3 regions of the Lactobacillus paragasseri genome follow, and region 2 is predicted to be linked to each of the others. Evidence: a T-box and tRNA genes for the amino acid it is inferred to sense, from the RefSeq annotation. Region 2 holds a T-box; the other regions hold tRNA genes.
The links. A T-box is a leader RNA that pairs with one kind of tRNA and senses whether it is charged. The one in region 2 lies ahead of leuS (leucine--tRNA ligase), so its partner is inferred to be a tRNA-Leu.
Positions count from the first base shown of each region.

Region 1 (4,961 bases), 870 kb from region 2:
GTAATACCTACATAGGCTAAACGACGCTCTTCTTCAAGTTCACTTGGATCGCTTGCCGCTCTTGAAAGCGGGAATAGACCTTCTTCCATGCCAACTAAAAAGACAACTGGAAACTCTAATCCTTTAGCTGCATGAAGCGTCATTAAAGCTACTTGATTATCTTGATTTTCTAAATCATCTTGATCGCTTAAGAGTGAAATTTCTGAAAGAAAATCACCTAAGGCAGTCGAATCTTCATCTTCTGGCTCATAATTATCATCAAAACGCTTAGTAACAGTTAAGAATTCGTTCAAGTTTTCTAATCTGGTATCAGCTTCAATTGTATGTTCATTTTCTAGGGCTTCTTTATAGCCAAAGTCAGCTAATAATTTTTCAGTTAAACCAGTTACGCTATGCGTCTTACTGTACTCAATTGCATCTTTTAGGGCAGTCCCAAAAGTTGCTAAAGTCTTAGCTGGACGTCCTGTAATTGGTGCTAAGCTTAAGTTCTTAAATGTTTCTTCAACTGTGAAATCATTGTCATTAGCAAAGCCATTAAACTTAGCCATCGTTGTTGGACCTAATCCCCGCTTTGGTACATTGATAATTCGATTAAAACTCATCGAATCAGCAGGGTTTGCTACAACCTTCAAGTAGGCCAAAATATCTTTAATTTCTTTTCGATCATAGAATTTATGACCGCCAACAATTCGGTAAGGAATGTTTGATTTAACTAAAGCTTCTTCGACGTTACGAGATTGGGCATTTGTACGGTAAAGAACTGCAAAATCCTTGTAGTCTCTGTGATGCCCTTTTATTTCTTCGTTGATCTTTGAAACAATAAAGAGTGCCTCATCGTTACCACTTTGAGCACGATAATAGTTGATCTTATCGCCGTCGCCCTTATCAGTCCAAAGTTTCTTAGGTTTACGATTTTGATTATTCTTAATAACTGAATTAGCAGCATCTAAGATATGACCAGTTGAACGATAATTTTGTTCAAGTTTAATCGTATTAACTTCATCATCTTGATAGTCATGCTCAAAATTAAGAATATTTTCCATGTTAGCACCGCGCCAACCGTAGATCGACTGATCTGCATCCCCAACAACGCAAATATTTTTATATTGAGCAGCTAGTGCCACACAAAGTTGATATTGAGCTTCGTTTGTATCCTGATACTCGTCAACTAAAATATAGCGGAACTTATTTTGGTAATAATGAAGCGTTTCTTTATCTTTCTTAAACAAGACTAGCGTTTGCATAATCAAATCATCAAAGTCCATAATTTGATCTCGCTTTAAGCGGTGCTGATATTCTGCATAAACTTGCGCTGTTACTTTTTCAAAAGGACTAGCTGCTTGTTCTTTGAAATCTTTTGGCGTAAGTAAGTCATTTTTGCCGTTAGAAATAGCACCTAAAATAGCCTTAGGATCATACATCTTAGGATTAATATTAAGATCCTTTTCAATTCGCTTAATTAAAGTTAACTGTTCTGCTGAATCAGCAATTGAAAAGTTATTAGAATAGCCGATTTTTTCTGCATCTCGGCGTAAGATTCTCACACATAAAGCGTGAAAAGTTGACATCCAAACACTATCAGCAGCTGGCCCTAAAAGCTTTTGGACACGTTCTTTCATTTCAGTTGCAGCCTTATTAGTAAAAGTAATGGCTAAAACATTCCATGGCGCAACGCCCTTTTCTTCAATTAAATAGGCAATTCGACGTGTTAAAACTGATGTTTTTCCACTACCAGCTCCAGCAACTACTAAAAGTGGACCTTCAGTACACTGCACAGCTTTTTTCTGCTGCGGATTTAATCCTGCAAGAATTGTTTCTTCGCTCATTGCTTCTCTCTTTCCTGATAACTTAAACACTAAAATAGACCTGTCTATTATAACAAAAAACGACGATAGCTTTTACCTTAACTATCATCGTTTCGGAATTAATCATATTGCGTTAAATTGAACTCTTTAATTAAATCAATTAGCTTTTTAGCATAACCTGGATCAGTCGCATAACCATCCGTCTCTAAAGCTTGCGCTTGACTTGCATAATCTTTTGCAGCTAAAACATGCTGATATTGATCTTTATTCCAGCTAGTTCCATTCACAAATAACCGCGTATGTGCCTGAATAGATTCTTCATAAGAATTATAAACTTGAAAACGACCAGTTACAGTTTCCCAGTGATCATTAACAAATTCCGAAGTCGTCAGCTCTCGGCTAGTATTAGGATCGGTTCCCTTGACACCGAACAAATTATAATATTTTTTTGAAAGCTCACTTTGACCAAAATTACTTTCTAAGCATGCTTGCGCAATGGTAACACTTGGAAATAAACCATAAGGCTTATCTGCTCTTTGAGCAATTGGAGCTACTACTTTAATAAACCTTTCTTTACTTTGAAGAGCGCGTTCCTTTTCTAACTGCGCTTGCCTTAATTGTTCATTAACCGCGACCTCGTGACGCCAGTACAAAAAGCCTGATAAAATTACTACCAAAGTAAAGCAAATAGCAAAGGCTCTTGCAATTACATATTGAATATTTTTTTGGCGGCGTCTACGCGGCATTTTAACTCATCTTCCTTTTCATTACTTGCTTCAAAGGCATCGCAATTGCTGGCGTAAGGATAGCAGTAAAGATTGCTTCTACAACACCATTAACACCTAAAACACTTAATAAAATTGCAATTAAAGGAGCTGAATTTTGAGTTTGGCCTAGGCTTTGAAGCAAGGCAGCTGGATTATTCATAAACCATAAACTAGTAATACTAATCACCAGTAAAGTATTAGCAAGTGACGTACATAAGCCTGCAATTGTATAAACAACGGTCTTCTGAAGTTTTGATTCATCTTTTGCAGCTTGACCAATCATTCCAGCAATAAAGCCAGCTGCTGCCCGCGGAACTAACGCAATAAAGATATTTCGAAACAACAACATGCTGACAATATCGCCAGGTTGCGTATAAGCAATAAATAAACTTAATAAGCCCCAAAATAAGCCAATCGACGTACCGAACCCAGGTCCCATTAAGCAACCAGCTAAAGCCACGGTCAAAGGAATAGTTGTAATTGAAGGCAATCCCGGCAGAATTCTAATGTAGCCGATGTAAGGAACAAAAGTCTGAACTAAAATAATTGCAACAAAAATAGCACTAATAGCAATTCTAAAAGTCTTCTTATTAATCATAGTCTTTCCTACTTTTATCAAGTATATCTTTAACAAAAAAGGAAGCCGCATTTGCAACTTCCTTTTCTTAGTGGTGCGGGCGAGAAGACTCGAACTTCCACGATCTAAAAGCGATCACAAGATCCTTAGTCTTGCGCGTCTGCCATTCCGCCACGCCCGCGGTACTTAACTAATATACCAAATAATTTTTCTTTTAGCAAATGGAAATTTGTTTTTTTACTTATTTCTTCTAACTAATTTTAGTCTACCACCACATCTGCCGCAGCGATATTTTCTTGTATTTACTTTACGAACACGAGGATATTGAAAATGGCAGTCTTCACATTCATAAAGATAGTTTTTAACTTGCCTGCGTCTTAACCCAATGTCAGGTGTATAACGACTACCACCAACACGAGCTAATAAGTTCTTAAAATCACGATTGCGGTGCTGATAGCCTAGTCCCGCTAAGTGTAAATGATAATGCGTCAACTCATGCTTAATTATTCCCACTAAGTCTGAGCGATATTTTTCATCTAAAAAATGACCATTAATATCAATATGATGGTCATTTAGAAAATATCTTCCTCCAGTTGTCGTCATGCGATTATTAATCTTAACTTCATGCCTGAAAGGAAGGTAAAAATATTTTAATGAAATTTCTTCTACTAATTTTTGTAATTCTGTTTGATTCATTATTTTCGAATTAATTTTTGATATAAACTAGCCTGTCTTGGAGAGGATATTCTTCTCTTTAGACCGGTCACAATTTTTTGCTTTACTGACTGCTGCCCATCAATCCAAGTACCAGTAAATAAGTGAATAGAGTATGAATCTTTACTTGGATTACACAAAAAGCCATCTGGATAAACATGAACGCCATCTTTTAAAAGCTGCTCGCAGTTACCTGTTTTTAGCCCATACTTTTCTTTCAAAATATCAGTTACTGACAAACTATTCACGCCCGCCATTTGATTATTTTTGTCAAAAGTAAACTCTTTGTCTTGATAATAATCAAGAATATCTTTTATGAATGGATGATAGGCCTCTGCACCAAAAATAGCAGCTGACAAGTAGTCATTATTTTCAAAACCAATAAACGCCTGATTCTTTAAAAGTGGATCTAGCTTTTTAAGAATTCTAACATCTGTATCTAAATAGATTCCGCCCTGTTCATAAATAGCACGAGCGCGAATATAGTCAGACACAAAGGCCCATTTTTTAGCCCGATAAGCTTCTTCAAGATAGCGATTCTCATGCATATCAAAATTACTTTCATTCCACTCAATAATTTCATAGTCAGGCAACTTCTTTTTCCAAGTCGTAAGACACTCTTTAATTAATGGCGACTTGGGGTTATGTCCTACCCAGACGTAATGAATTTTTTTAGGAATCATCTTTTTACCTTTCTAAGAAAGCGAGTTATAAAGTCCATGATATCTTGATTAAAGTCTAACTTCATCATAAACATAATTCCAGCATAAATAATTAACATCAAAATTGATTTAACTGCCATGTTCAAAAAACTTGAACTAATTAGGTTAGGCATAAGCATCCCTGCAATTAACGTAATTATTCCAATTAAGAAATACTTTGGCACGTCGCTAAATGCATTTTTAAAACTATAATCATCTCTCACAATCCAAAGCCGCAAAATTAGAACTACAAATTCCGTAATTAGAATTGCGACTGTTGCTCCACTAGCTCCATATGGTCGATCAAGTAGCGCTGCTAAGACAACTTCGATAAGCGCCCCAATCACAACTGGAATGGCGTATTCCTTATCTCTTCTGTTAGCCAGCGCAAACTGAT
Region 1 covers NZ_AP018549.1:1,547,019-1,551,979, forward strand. The annotation lists gene pcrA (DNA helicase PcrA) at 1-1,826, opposite strand, end outside; gene LpgJCM5343_RS07510 (glycoside hydrolase family 73 protein) at 1,925-2,551, opposite strand; gene LpgJCM5343_RS07515 (ECF transporter S component) at 2,553-3,170, opposite strand; tRNA gene LpgJCM5343_RS07520 (tRNA-Leu) at 3,242-3,330, opposite strand; gene LpgJCM5343_RS07525 (SprT family protein) at 3,387-3,845, opposite strand; gene LpgJCM5343_RS07530 (glycosyltransferase family 32 protein) at 3,845-4,546, opposite strand; gene LpgJCM5343_RS07535 (oligosaccharide flippase family protein) at 4,543-4,961, opposite strand, start outside.
Region 1: it has a tRNA-Leu gene. The T-box ahead of leuS (leucine--tRNA ligase) is inferred to sense a tRNA for this amino acid. The anticodon was not compared.

Region 2 (4,961 bases):
TTTGCGATTAAAGAAACACCTGAATTAATGCCACTTCCTATTTCTTTAGCACATTCATTGATGAGACGGGTTGCTAGTCTTCGCAAAGAAGGACGTCTTGATTGGCTAAGACCAGACGCAAAGGCACAAGTAACTGTGGAATATGATGATGACAATAAGCCAAAACGTGTAGACACAGTCGTTATTTCTACTCAAACTGATGCAACAGTAACTAATGATGAAATTCGTGAAGCAATGATTGATATGGTAATTAAGAAAGTTATTCCATCTCAATATCTTGATGAAAATACTAAGTTCTTAATTAATCCTTCTGGCCGCTTTGTCATTGGCGGACCTAAGGGAGATTCTGGTTTAACTGGTCGTAAGATTATTGTTGATACCTATGGTGGATATGCCCGTCACGGTGGTGGTGCATTTTCAGGCAAAGACTTAACAAAAGTTGACCGAAGCGCTAGTTATGCAGCTAGATATGTAGCTAAGAATATTGTAGCTGCTGATCTAGCTTACCAATGTGAAATTCAACTTGCTTATGCAATTGGAGTTGCTCATCCAGTTTCAATCATGGTGGATACTCATGGAACAAGTAAGGTAAGTGAAGATTTGCTAGTTGAAGCCGTTAGAAATGTCTTTGATTTAAGACCAGCTGGTATTATTGAGATGCTTAACTTAAGACGTCCTATTTACCGTCAAACAGCCGCTTACGGACATTTTGGAAGAACAGATATTGACTTACCTTGGGAACATACTGATAAAGTAGAAGCTTTGAAAAATTATGTGAGTGAGCATGCAAAATAGAAGTAATACTAAAATTGTTACAATTGCTATCTTTTTGACGACTTTTATGACTGCAATTGAAGGTACCATTGTTTCAACGGCGATGCCAACTATCGTTTCTGATCTAAATGGATTAGAAATCATGAATTGGGTAGTTTCAACTTTCTTATTGATGACTGCTGTTTCAACTCCAATTTATGGAAAATTAGCTGATAGTATTGGCAGAAAACCTGTTTTTCTGTTTGGAATTGCGGTTTTTGTAGTTGGTTCTGCGCTCTGTGGAATTGCTCAAAATATGGTAGAACTGATTCTCTTCCGTGTGATTCAAGGATTAGGTTCAGGTGCTGTTCAGCCGGTGGCAGTTACAATCATCGCTGATTTATATACACTAGAAAAAAGAGCAAAAATGTTAGGATTGAACTCCGGCTTTTGGGGAGTAGCTTCTGTTATTGCTCCTTTATTAGGTGGATTTATTGTACAGCATCTTTCATGGCACTGGATTTTTTATATTAATGTGCCGTTAGGAATCGTAGCTTTTCTTTTGGTCGTTTTCTTCTTAAAGGAAAGGAAAACTAGCAGTAATTCTACTTTGGATTTAAAGGGAACAACTTGCTTGGTTATCTTTTTATTGGCTTTAATGGTATTTTTACAAGAGTTAGAAAATGGCTTAAATATTGTCTTATTAGGTTTAGTAGTTATTATTATTGTTTCGGCGATTATCTTTTTCAAAGCTGAAAAAAGAGCAAAAGATCCAATTATGCCACTGGATATGTTAAGCAGTAAAGAATTTACAATGATTAACTTGATTACGTTACTTATTTCTGGTGTGGTTATTGGTTTTGAATTTTATATTCCGACATGGATGCAAGGAATAAATGCCACAAGTGCGTCTGTTGCTGGCTTTGCAGTAACACCAAGTTCTTTAATGTGGATCGTGGGTTCATTTTTAATTGGTGGTATGTTAGGTCGATGGGGGATAAAGAAAACATATGATTATATGTTGCTTATCTTGATAATCGCTGATTTAGCATTAATTTTAGTTCCGATTTACACATCGTTTTGGGTATTTTGCTTAATTGCGGCCTTTAACGGAACAGCTTTTGGGGCCATTACTACAGCTTCACAAGTTCGCTCTCAAGTACTTGTTGGACGCGATAAGATTGGTGTTGCTACTAGTTTTAATACACTAATGAAATATTTAGGACAGACTATGATGGTATCGATCTATGGTATTACTTTTAATGTGGTCGTAGCTAAACAATTATCGCATCATCCAAATTTAACGCAAAAGATGATGAATGATATAGTTTCAGCTGATAAGGCTAAGCATTTGGCTGCTAATTTAATACCAGGTTTAAGACAAGTATTATTAAGCGGGTTAAAGTCTGTATATGTAGTTTCTTTAATTGTTATTGTTTTATCTTTAATTCTTAATCAACTTTATAAGCAAAAGAAAATTGCAAAATAAAAAGCGCTAACTGAGATTGATCTAGATTAGATCTCAGTTAGCGCTTTTTTTAATTATGCTTTTTTAAGTAAGAATGGTACAGAACTGAAAAACCTAGTAAAACAAAAGTAGTACCTTCTAACCATCCACCGACTACATCGGAAGGATAATGAACATGACAGAAGATTCGAGTATAACCGATAAACAGTGGAAAAATAATCCAAATAATAATTAGCGTGGTGCGCCAAAATTTATTTTTAACTAATAAGATAGTTAAAATAATTAGAATTCCGAAGAAAGTTGCGCTGCCGACAGAGTGGCCTGATGGAAAGCTATAACCATCTGCAAAAACTAAATGATGAACTAAAGGACGATGGCGTTCAACCGCATGTTTAGTAATCCAATTGTAGCCATTGGCGCATATCATTAATCCCGCTGAAAAGAAAGCATAACTAAATTTTTTAGCGATAAGTAAACCGATGAATAAAACGATAGTTGCAATCGTTAAAGTACTAGTATTCCCGATCACAGTTAACTTAGTTGCAATTGCAATGTTGACTGGATTGTTATTAGAAATAAGATGAATAATTGTTTGGTCAAAAGAATGAATAAATGGATTTTTATATATGACCAAAAGGGCCCAGACTACATAGAGAATTAAAAAAATAAATCCTGGAACCAGTGTGTCATGAACGACTATATTGTTATCTTTCTTTTTCAAAAAAATTTCTCCCCTTGTAATTTCTAGTAGATGTGGTAAATTATAATCATTATCCATAAAAAAATAAAGACTAGGGAGTAGTAGCAAGTCATAATTGTTTTTAGAGATGAGCTGGTTAGGTGCAAAGCTTAACAGTTATGCTGTGAACTTACCCTTATGAGAAGTCTATCGTTTGCTTTCCGCGTTAAGGGGCATGAGTGTCGCACATAATCTGTGTGGAACTTAGGTGGTAACGCGAAAATGAAGTTCGTCCTATGATTTTTATCATAGGGCGTTTTTTAATTTTAAGGAGAGATTTAGGTGTACAATCACAAAACTGTAGAAAAAAAGTGGCAAAAATATTGGGCAGAGCATGATACTTTTAAGACAGGAAATGATCCTAAGAAGAAAAACTATTATGCTTTAGATATGTTTCCATTTCCATCTGGTAAGGGGCTTCATGTAGGACACCCAGAGGGCTATACCGCAACTGATATTATCTCTAGAATGAAGCGAGCACAAGGCTATAATGTGCTTCATCCGATGGGATGGGATGCATTTGGTCTGCCAACAGAGCAATATGCTTTAAAGACTGGTGAAGATCCAGAAAAAGTTACTAAAGAAAATATTGCTAACTTCAAAAAGCAGCTTAATAAGCTTGGCTTTTCATATGATTGGGATCGCGAAGTAACAACCTCTGATCCTAACTACTATAAGTGGACTCAATGGGTTTTTGAACAGATGTACAAGAAAGGTTTAGCTTATGAAGCTGAAGTTCCTGTTAACTGGTCACCAGATTTAGGGACAGTTGTTGCCAATGAAGAAATCGTTGATGGTAAGACTGAACGTGGTGGCTACCCAGTTTACCGCCGTAATATGCGTCAATGGATGCTTAAGATGACTGCTTATGCAGATCGTTTACTTGAAGATTTAGACGATTTAGATTGGCCAGAACCAGTTAAAGAAATGCAACGCAACTGGATTGGTCGTTCAGAAGGTGCACAAGTTACTTTTAAGGTTAAAGATAGTGATAAGACTTTTGATGTCTTTACTACTCGTCCAGATACTTTGTTTGGTGTTAGCTACACAGTACTTGCTCCAGAAAGTAAATTAGTCCAAGAAATCACTACCCCTGAACAAAAAGCAGCAGTTGATTCCTACATTAAGAAAATTGAATCTAAGTCTGATCTTGAAAGAACTGATCTAAATAAGGATAAGACTGGTGTATTTACAGGTGCTTATGCAATTAATCCTGTCAATGGTAAGGAAGTTCCAGTTTGGATTTCTGATTATGTCTTAGCAAGTTACGGTACTGGGGCAGTAATGGCAGTGCCGGCTCATGATGATCGTGATTATGCTTTTGCTACTAAATTTGGTTTACCAATTAACCGAGTTATTGAAGGCGGAGATTTAGAAAAAGAGGCCTTTACTGGCAATGGTAAGCATATTAATTCAGACTTCTTAGACGGCCTAGATAATGAAGAAGCTAAGAAGAGAATGATTGAATGGCTTGAAGATCACAATGCTGGTCAAAAGAAGGTCAACTATAAACTTCGTGACTGGGACTTTTCTCGTCAACGTTACTGGGGTGAACCAATTCCTGTTATTCACTGGGAAGATGGTACTACTTCATTAGTTCCTGAAGATGAATTACCACTTCGTTTACCACATGAAACTGACATTAAGCCATCTGGTACTCCAGAAAGTCCACTTGCTAACTTAACTGATTGGGTCAATGTTGTTGATGAAAATGGTCGAAAAGGTAAGCGTGAAACTAATACGATGCCTAACTGGGCAGGTTCTTCTTGGTACTACTTGCGTTATGTTGATCCACACAATGACAAAGAATTAGCTGATTACGATCTCTTAAAACAATGGCTTCCAGTTGACCTTTATATTGGTGGTGCAGAACACGCAGTTCGCCACCTGCTTTATGCTAGATTCTGGCACAAGGTACTTTACGACTTAGGTGTTGTACCAACCAAGGAACCATTCCAACGTTTGTATAACCAAGGCTTGATCTTGAAGAATCACGAAAAG
Region 2 covers NZ_AP018549.1:482,102-487,062, forward strand. The annotation lists gene metK (methionine adenosyltransferase) at 1-795, shown strand, start outside; gene LpgJCM5343_RS02280 (MDR family MFS transporter) at 785-2,242, shown strand; gene LpgJCM5343_RS02285 (phosphatase PAP2 family protein) at 2,292-2,999, opposite strand; T-box leader at 3,000-3,200, shown strand; gene leuS (leucine--tRNA ligase) at 3,243-4,961, shown strand, end outside.

Region 3 (4,961 bases), 930 kb from region 2:
AATTATCTGACTATTATGATAACCATTAACAAAACCAGTAATATCTTTTCTAAATTCGTTATTATAGTTACGATTTTTAAGTTGCAGTCGAATTTTATAATGGTTGCTAAAAGCTTTCAATAATGTTCTACTTATTTCTTGCAAGTCCATTTCTGTTTCTTTTTTATAAGTAGTATTAGCTTTCTGATTATCTTTATTTATTTGAACAGTATGATCGCTTAAGAAAAAACCACCCCATTTTTGCATCCCGCGGTCGTGATAGTTTTTGAAGAAATTTTGGATCTCTTTATCAAAATTTGCATTATTCATAGGCGTTACCACCATTATGACCGCCAACTAAATTACTGCGTTCAATAGCAGTTGCGCCTTTAAGGAGGCTAGAAGCTTTGACTAGCGAAGTAAAACCATGTTCTTTTCGTATTTGGTCAACAATGTGGTCTAATTTATATCTTTTAATTTGCAGATCAAAGTCTTCAAGCATATTTAATTGTTGAGTACCATCAGGTGATAAGTCAGTATAGCTAACACTAATGGTTCGAACACTTTCTCTATGCCAGTTTTCACGAAATAGGGCGATCAGTTCTTTTACTAAGTCATGGTTTACATTAGTTGGGGTAATTTTACGTTGAACGCCAAAACCACCGCGCTTAGTAGTTTCCGCCAATTGAAATAAAGAAAAGCCAATATATAGACTAACTTTGCCAGCTCGTAAATTATGGGCGCGGATACGAGCGGCAACTTGTTCACCAATTTCTCTAATAACCAGTTCTATTTCACGTTGATTGAAATAATCCCGCGTTAAAGTTTGAGAGTTACCATAGCTTTTACTTTTGGGGTGGTATTTTTGTCTGATAATACTACGATCGACGCCCCAACTTTCTGCCAATAACTGCTCGCCAATAATCCCAAATTCTTTTTTTAGAAGATAGGGTTTGGAGTGAGCTAAGTCATACATATTGTTAATTCCGATTTTTCTTAAACGATTAGCAGTGCGAGTATTAATTCCCCAAACGTCTTCTAATTTTTCTATTTTCCAGATAGTATCGGGAACATCAAGATAATGCCAAAAAGCAAGCATTGATTTCTTGTGTTTAGCAGAATTATCCATTGCTAGTTTGGCCAAAAGAGGATTTTCACCGATCCCGCAAGTAGTGTAAAGGCCTAAAGTATCATGGATATCTTTTTGAATTCTACGGGCAACATAATAGGGATCATTACCAAAGAGCCTCCAGGAATCAGTCATGTCGATTATCCCTTCATCGATAGAATACATGTGGATATCTTCGTTAGCTGCATATTTTCTAAAAATATCTAGGACTTGGATACTGCGCTTAATATAAAGATTCATATGTGGTTCAACTAGCTTTAAATCGGGAGCTTTCCATTTAGGTGGCAACTGGCGAACACGCATGACATTATGCAAACCATATTTTTTCTTAGCTAAAGGAGAAGCCGCCATAATTAAGCCAGATCCCCAGCAACTGTCTGGCTGCCTAGATACAACGGCTAAACAAGCTTCCATCGGATTAAGACCTAAACGAAGCGCCTCACAAGAGGCAAAAAAACTTTTATTGTCAATCATAAAAATTAAGCGATGCGGTTCGTAGCGATAGTCATACATAATAATTACCTTCCAGCTGAACACTTGTTCTTGTTGATTAATATTATACGAACAATAGTTCGCAAATGCAACTTAGATTATTTTTAAATTATTTGACTTTTCAATTTTGCCAACTTTTTGGTATGATAGATATGTTCTAGAGGTTGCCTCAATGGCGGAATTGGCAGACGCGCAGCGTTCAGGTCGCTGTTCACGTAAGTGAGTGCAGGTTCGACTCCTGTTTGAGGCACATGAAAAAAGAGATATGCATTTTGCGTATCTCTTTTATTTTTGTTTCAATTTAACAGTTTTACTTTCAAACTTAAAAGGCCTCATAAAAGTAAGTTGATAAGCAGTTAGTTGTAAACCCTCTCCTTTTTGATAATTAGGATTGTACAGAGGATCACCAATAATAGGGGCGTTAAGTGCTGCTAAATGAACTCTAATTTGGTGTGTGCGTCCCGTTTCTAGAGTAAGTTTTACCAGTGCCTTATTTTCACATTCTTTAACTATTTCATAATGAGTAATAGCCTTTTGACCATCGGGTCGTACCATTCTTTTTCTTTGATCATTAGGATCATGTCCAATGGGCAAAGAAATTGTTCCACTTTGTTTTAACTGATTTGATTTAGAAACCCATGCTAAGTATTCTCGGTGCAAGGTTTTATTAGTTAATTGCCGGTTTAAGATGGGAACAACAGCAGGATTTTTAGCCACTAATAATAAGCCATTTGTAAGCATATCAAGGCGGTGAACAATAAAGGGACTGTAGCCTAGATAAGTAGCACAATCATTTAATGCAGTGTCTTTTTCATTTAAATTCGGGTGTGTTTTTTGCCCAGCGGGTTTATCAATTATTAGAATATCTGAATCTTCATATACAACTTCAGGTAAACTTCCACTAGCGGTATAAGTTTGTTGTTCACTTTCGACATGATCTAGATAAATATCAATCTTGTCACCAGCTTTTACTAAGAAATTAAGTGGTAAGTAATGTCCATTAATTAAAATCTGATTTTCAGTACGTAAAAAATGACGCCATTTTCTTGGAATTAATAATTTGCGCATTAATTCGTCAACGCTTATTGGTCCTAAATTTGCAGGATATGTAAGAAAATAATGGTATGAGGTCATCTTTTCCACCTTATCTAATTTTTAACTTTTAAAATACTATTTTTCAAATAAAGATATGCTAAAATCGTCATATTAGGTTTATTGACGAAAAGGGAGTTTTAATTTTATGCATTCCCAAAATCATGAGTTTTGGCATCGCGTACATTTAGCGATTAAAAACTTCAACCACCGCTTTCAAATTTGGCGTTGGTTAATTTTAATATTGCTGTCGTGTTGTTTGTTCGTTTGTACTTATTATACCGTTAAGGTAAAAACTTCAAACATCTCTAACATGAAGGCAGCTCTTTCTACTACAACTACTATTTATGACAATAAAAATCAAAAGGCGGGGTCACTTTATTCGCAAAAAGGTTCTTTTGTAGAATTAAGTCAGATTTCACCTTATATTCAGGATGCCGTTATTGCGACAGAAGACCGAACTTTTTATAAAAATCCTGGCTTCAGTGTTAAGGGAATGGCTAGAGCAGCCATAAGTAGTGTAATTCACCATGGTATTGTTGGTGGTGGTTCAACACTAACGCAGCAATTAGCTAAGAATGCTTTATTAACACAAAAGCAGACTTTTTCTAGAAAGTTAGAAGAGCTCTTTTTTGCAATTGAAATTAATCGTGTTTACTCTAAAAAAGATATTCTAACGATGTACTTAAACAACGCTTATTTTGGTAATGGTGTTTGGGGAGTTCAAGATGCTGCAAGGCGGTATTTTGGTAAAAATGCAAGTGATGTAACTGTAGGTGAAGCAGCTACCATTGCCGGGATGCTGAGAAGTCCAAGCTATTATAATCCAATTGACCATATGGATAATGCAATTTCACGGCGCAATGTGGTTCTGGGCTTGATGGCTGATACAGGGAAGATCTCAGAAACTCAAGCTGATAATGCCAAAAAGACGACATTAACTTTAGAAGATACATTTTCTCAAGAAGATGGTTATCGCTATCCTTACTTCTTTGACGCAGTTGTGGATGAAGCAATTGATCGTTATGGCTTAAAAGAAGAAGATGTAATGAACAAGGGCTTAAAGATTTACACTACTCTTGATACAGGTTATCAGAGTGCTTTACAAGATAGCTTTGAAGAAAGCTGGAATTTCCCATCAAATGCAAGCGATGGAACTAAAGTTCAGGGAGCAAGCGTTGCGATGGATCCAAAGACGGGAGCCGTTCGGGCAATAGTTGGCGGAAGAGGTCAACATGTCTTTCGAGGCTATAATCGTGCCACGCAGATGAAGCGTCAGCCTGGTTCAACGATGAAGCCACTGGCTGTTTATTCACCAGCTCTTCAAAGTGGCTATCACTACGATTCGGAGCTTTCTAATAAATTACAAAAATTTGGCAAAAATGGTTATGAGCCAAAGAACGTTGATAATCAATACTCAAATAAGATCCCAATGTATGAGGCTTTAGCACAAAGTAAAAATGTTCCAGCTGTTTGGCTATTAGACAAAATTGGTGTCAGCAAGGGTGTTCAATCTGTTGAAAACTTCGGCATTCATGTTAATAAGAGCGACCAAAACTTGGCCTTAGCTTTAGGTGGTTTGTCGACAGGAGTTTCTCCAATGCAGATGGCGAGAGCTTACAGTGCTTTTGCTAATGAAGGAAACTTACCAAATCAGTCTTACTGCATTACTAAAATTACTGATGCTAGCGGAAATGTAATTGTTCAAAATAAAAATCCTGGCAGTCATCGAATTATTTCTACTAATACAGCTAAAGAGATGACCTCTATGCTCTTAGGTGTTTTCACTTCTGGTACTGGTAGATCAGCACAGCCAGCAAACTTTAGAGTAGCTGGTAAAACTGGATCTACAGAAGTGCCAGATAGTTATGGTTTTGGTACTAAGGATCAATGGATTGTTGGTTATACTCCAGATGTTGTTTTGTCAACTTGGGTTGGTTTTGATAAGACGGATCAAAATCATTATATGGAGGGAATTTCTGAAACAGGAATTACGCACCTTTATAAGTCTGAATTAGAACGCCTGCTTCCATATACTTCGCAAACGCAATTTAAAGAAAAGAGCGCTCAACAAATTTCTCAAGATACAGGTGCAAATTCGGACTGGCTTGGTAATATTGGAAAACAAGTACAAAAAGGAATCAATGATACTGGGTCTAAGTTTAACGAATGGTATAATAATCTTAAAGGACTTTTAGGTCAGTAAAAATAAAGGAGATTTAATTATAAAAATGGTTAATATTTATGATAATGCCAACCAAATGGCAAA
Region 3 covers NZ_AP018549.1:1,490,247-1,495,207, reverse strand. The annotation lists gene LpgJCM5343_RS07305 (hypothetical protein) at 1-309, opposite strand, end outside; gene LpgJCM5343_RS07300 (Y-family DNA polymerase) at 302-1,621, opposite strand; tRNA gene LpgJCM5343_RS07295 (tRNA-Leu) at 1,767-1,850, shown strand; gene LpgJCM5343_RS07290 (RluA family pseudouridine synthase) at 1,886-2,734, opposite strand; gene LpgJCM5343_RS07285 (PBP1A family penicillin-binding protein) at 2,841-4,898, shown strand; gene LpgJCM5343_RS07280 (YlbF family regulator) at 4,924-4,961, shown strand, end outside.
Region 3: it has a tRNA-Leu gene. The T-box ahead of leuS (leucine--tRNA ligase) is inferred to sense a tRNA for this amino acid. The anticodon was not compared.